Regions from separate parts of the Mesorhizobium sp. W067 genome, predicted to be linked through region 1. Evidence: riboswitches for the same ligand, from Rfam matches in the RefSeq annotation. Region 1 holds a riboswitch; the other holds the start of a gene.
The links. Region 1 has a riboswitch for cobalamin ahead of ACYG97_RS12185 (CbtB domain-containing protein). Riboswitches for the same ligand answer to the same signal wherever they lie in the genome.
Positions count from the first base shown of each region.

Region 1 (2,384 bases):
GGGCAAGGCTTCGAGCGCTCCGACAAGATCGAGCGGCGCGTCGATGGTCGCCCAGCCTTCGCCGCGCCGCGAGCGATGCAGCGCGATGCGCTCGCGCATCTCATCGTCATAGGCTTCGGCGGTGGCTATATAGGCCCATGGCGGCGGCAACGCCGTCGCCAGGGTTTCGGCATGCGCGCTCTTGCCGGAGCGCGCACCGCCGATGATAAAGGTCAAACTGCGATCAGGCAAAGCTGTCGCGCAGGCTGGTCGCCGAGCCGGTGAAGCGTTCGCGCACCACGCCAATGACGGCGCCGAGCACCAACCAGAACACCAGATTGGTCACCGTCACCGCCACCACGAACTGGTGATGCAGGCCTTCGGGGATCGGCGTCTCGAAACTGTCGGGCTGCGGCGCGCCGACAATATGCGGGGCGACGATCAGAACGACGGCAAGGACGGTCAGCGGCGCCGAGGTGCGGAAGGCGATCAAGGCAAGGCCAATGGCAGTCGCCACAACCGTCGCCACCCACCAGATCTGGCGCTGCATGAGATCGGCCGCCGGCATTGCCGGCAGTTCCGGCGGCAGGCCGAGGCCCGGAGCCAGCGTGAATACGGCAAAGCCGGCCAGACCCCAGAACACCCCCTGGCGCCAGTTGCCGATGCCGCCGGCGAATTCGGAGACCGCCACCAGGACCAGCGCGAAACCGATACCGGTGACGATATTGGCCAGCACGCTGAAGGCGAATCGCTCGAAGCCGTCGGCCGGCGCCCAGCCTTCGTCCTCCGCTGGCGCGGCAGCTTCAGCCGGTGCGGGTGCTGCGCTGCTCACGGCATTTTCCGCCGGCGCGGCGGTGCTCATGGCATTGGTGTCCGCAGCGTTGGCGGCGGGCGCCGCGGCATGCTCATGCTCATGGCCGCCACCAGCCTTTTGGTAGACCTCGGCCTTGAGGATCAGCGGCACGGTGGCGTGGGCCTGCATGCAGGCGAGAGCGACACCCGCCACGAGCCCTGCGATCGCCGCGATGAACACGACGTTGCGAAACAGGTTCATGATGTCAGATCCTCGTCAGTGGCAGGGAAACGCCATCGAATGGCGATAGTCGTGCGCCGCATTGTGGACCGCATCGATATGCGAGAAACCGACAACGCCGACGACGAAAATGCCCAGAAACGCGCTAAGCACGAGCTGCATGAAGCGCGACTGCGAGGAGACGGAAGCGCCGAGGGAGACGGAAGCGGTATTCATATCTTGTCCTTTCGCCCTCCACCCGAGGGCATCGAAGTCAGTTCCCTGTCGCCGGCAGGTCTCCTGGCTCGCGGATCAGCGCCCTTCCCCACCTTCCCGAGGAAAAAATCCTCAGTGGCTTGGAGAGGACTACCGCACACAGTTGCGGGGGCAGCCACGGCATTGGGCAACAAGTCAGCCCTCACCGCATTCCCTCTTGGTCCCTAACGGAACCGACGACATGCATGACTATAGGCTGAAACGGCCGCATCCGGCAAACCAAATTCCGCCGGCCAACAGCGCGAATGCGCCATGCGGCGTTACGGGTTCAACGCGGTGATCCGCTCGGCAACCAGCCGCTGCAGCCGCCACAGATGGCGATCGTGAATGCCGCGCTCTTCAAGGTTTTTCACCGTGTTGTAGAGATAGTCGGCGCCCGACCCCCAGTGCCCGCAGGACGTTGCCAGCCTTTCGACGACCTTGCCCTCGTCGAGCGGCCCTGAATAGGTCAGGCCGTTGCGGTTGATGACGAAGGCCAATGCCCTGAGCGGTCCGGCCTCGCTTGCAAGCTTCAGCATGCGCGGCCGGTAGCTTGTCGGCTTCAGCGTGACTTCGCGCCGGAAAAGCCGGCCCAACTGCCCGCGCCGGTTACTTTCGGTCAGCCGGAAGGCGACGCCCTTGCATTGTCCGCCACGGTCCAGCGCCATCATCAGGCCGGGGCTGTCCTTGGTGCCGCGCCAGCGCGTCATGTTCATGCAAAAGGACCGATGCCAGCCGCGCGCCAGCGCAACGCGGTCCTCGACATAATCTATTTCCGGTTTCCAGATCAGCGATCCATAGCCGAACAGCCATAGCGGTTCGCTATCCGGGAGTTCGACCTGCAATTCATCCAGCAGCGCGTCATAGTCGGCGTCATCGAGATGCATCGCGTCCGGATCCGGCCCGGGGTCCCTGATCTCGCGCCAGCAGCGCGCGACCAGCTCCGGCGTAAGCGACATCTGTCGTGCGGCCAATTTCCGAATCCCCCCAATTTCCGAATGTCCCATGTCCACGACATGATTATGCGCCGCGCCTGCAACCGGCAATGCGGCACTCTGATTGACAAACTATCTGCCGGGGTGTCGGCTGACGCTTCATAGGAAGCCAGCCATGCATCCCAACCCGAGCGAGCGCGACC
Region 1 covers NZ_JBTTII010000001.1:2,468,819-2,471,202, forward strand. Annotated here, with positions in the region: gene cobU (bifunctional adenosylcobinamide kinase/adenosylcobinamide-phosphate guanylyltransferase) at 1-231, opposite strand, end outside; gene ACYG97_RS12180 (CbtA family protein) at 224-1,033, opposite strand; gene ACYG97_RS12185 (CbtB domain-containing protein) at 1,049-1,228, opposite strand; cobalamin riboswitch at 1,265-1,460, opposite strand; gene ACYG97_RS12190 (gamma-glutamylcyclotransferase) at 1,528-2,220, opposite strand; gene ACYG97_RS12195 (aromatic ring-hydroxylating oxygenase subunit alpha) at 2,357-2,384, shown strand, end outside.

Region 2 (2,384 bases), 2.9 Mb from region 1:
AGCCGACTTCTCAACCGAAGCCGTATGGCCACTATCGGTCGACGTAATCGCAGGCTGGTTGGCGCCGTTCGAACCGTAGTTGTCGCTGCCGGCGAAAGCGCTACCGGAGATGGCCAAAACGGCGGCGGCAGCAAGGATGATCTTTTTCATTTCAAATACTCCTGAATTTTTTGGGATCCCGAGAGCGACGGGTTAGCCGTCCTTCTTTGGTCGGGATCAGCGATTGCCGTAGAGGTCGCGGTCGGCGCCCTGAACGACAGGCTGCTTGTCAGCGTGCGCCGGCTTCTGAATGGAAGCCGTATACGAGCTGTCGACCGAGACGGCTGACTGGTTCGCACCATTGGAACCGTAATTGTCGCTACCGGCGAAGGCGCTGCCGGTGACCGCCAAAACGGCTGCGGCAGTGAGGATGATCTTTTTCATTTTTAGTACTCCAGTTTGTCTGTCCGTCTAGCGGCGTGTCTTGGGAGGAATTCGCGTCGATCGGACAGCCCCGATGTGGGAAAGCCATAGGCTGGTTTCCAATCACGAAGTTGTTCCGTGTGGACCACGGTCCTGCACCTTGAAATTGTGCCAGGAAGTTCCTCTATGGTCATTTATCGCATTGTTTTCAGTCGCTTATGCCGAACCGAGTGGTTCGCTCCGACGTCGGTTTCCGGGCCGTCGTCCACACCGTCCTGCACGCATTGTCAACAGAAACGAACCGTTCGGTTCGATTAGAGATTGCTAATAGTAACTTTTCGATACCGTTGAGCCATTTTTGCCCGCGATCGAACTGGATCGGCAGCGATTCGAAACGGCGATGATGGCGTCGCAAGAAACGTCTCAGCTCTTTGACCGGGGGCGGGGGGCGTAAGCCGCGCGTGTCGCGCCGCATGGATATGATGTCGCTTTCATGCCGACGTCGCGATCGCTGCCGTGATTAGATGATCGCATCTCAGGTGCCGCTTCGTGACGACGCAGCGGAGAATTGGGAAGCCGGTCAGAATCCGGCGCTGCCCCCGCAACGGTGGTGGAGTTCAAGTCGCAACGGGAGACCACTGGGCAAGAGCCTGGGAAGGTGTCGCGATGGTCCGCAAGGACAACTCCAGAGCCCGGAAACCAGCCGGAGATGCCTAGACTCGACTGATCGCGGTGGGCGGTCAAGAGGTGGATAGTGCATGTCCGGCGCCGCGCCGGCCTGCGTCCGATCCTTCCTCCATCACCACCAAGTTCAGTCCTTAAACCACGAGGACAGAACTATGGATACGCGCAACGACATGCTGAGGCTCCTGAACGGCCGCAAGCAAGGCTTTTCGCTGGAACAGCCCTTCTACACCGACCCGGACTATTTCAAGCTCGACATGGAGCTTATCTGGTATCGCGACTGGCTGTTCATCGGCCATGATTGCGAACTGCCGAAGCCCGGCAGCTATATCACCGTGCAGATCGGCGATTATCCGGTGGTGCTGGTCCGCGACCAGAAGGGCAACATCAACGCCTTTCACAATTCCTGCCGCCATCGCGGCAGCCGTGTCTGCAACACTGAGAAGGGCATGGCGGCAAAGCTTGTCTGCCCCTATCACCAGTGGACCTACGAGCTGGACGGCCGGCTGCTGTTCGCCCGCCAGATGGCCGACGGCTTCGACAAGAGCCAGTTCGGCCTGAAGCCGGTCGCCTGCGAAAGCGTCGGCGGTTACATCTTCATCTGCCTGGCGAAAGAACCTGCCGACTTCGCGCCGATGCGCGCCATGATCGAGCCCTACCTCAAGCCGCACCGGCTGAGCGAAGCCAAGGTCGCCTTCGAGAGCACGATCGTCGAGAAGGGCAACTGGAAGCTGGTCTGGGAAAACAACCGCGAATGCTATCACTGCGCCGGCAATCATCCGGAGCTGTGCAAGACCTTCCCGGAAGCGCCGACGGTGACCGGCGTACAGGGCGCCGACAGCGATCCGGAGATGCTGGCGCACTGGGCGAAATGCGAGGCGGCGGGCCTGCCGAGCAAGTTCCGCATCGATCCGGCCGGACAGTACCGCGCCACCCGCGCGCCGCTGCTGCGCGATGCCGTCAGCTATACGATGACGGGCAGGTGCGCGGTGACGAAGAACCTCTCCGACACTGTTGCCGCCGACCGCATCGGCACCTTGATGCACTACCACTATCCGACGACCTGGAACCACATCCTGATCGACCATGCGGTCACCTTCCGGGTGCTGCCGATCAGCGCCACGCAAACCGCGGTGACGACCAAGTGGCTGGTGCACAAGGATGCGGTCGAGGGCGTCGACTACAACCTTGAAGAGCTCACCCACGTCTGGACCGAGACCAACGACCAGGACCGCCGCATCGTCGAGGAAAACGCCTTCGGCATCCTGTCGCCGGCCTATGAGCCCGGCCCCTATTCG
Region 2 covers NZ_JBTTII010000001.1:5,330,541-5,332,924, forward strand. Annotated here, with positions in the region: gene ACYG97_RS26065 (DUF680 domain-containing protein) at 1-150, opposite strand, end outside; gene ACYG97_RS26070 (DUF680 domain-containing protein) at 217-423, opposite strand; cobalamin riboswitch at 923-1,124, shown strand; gene ACYG97_RS26075 (aromatic ring-hydroxylating oxygenase subunit alpha) at 1,242-2,384, shown strand, end outside.
Region 2: another riboswitch for cobalamin. It lies ahead of ACYG97_RS26075 (aromatic ring-hydroxylating oxygenase subunit alpha); the one in region 1 lies ahead of ACYG97_RS12185 (CbtB domain-containing protein).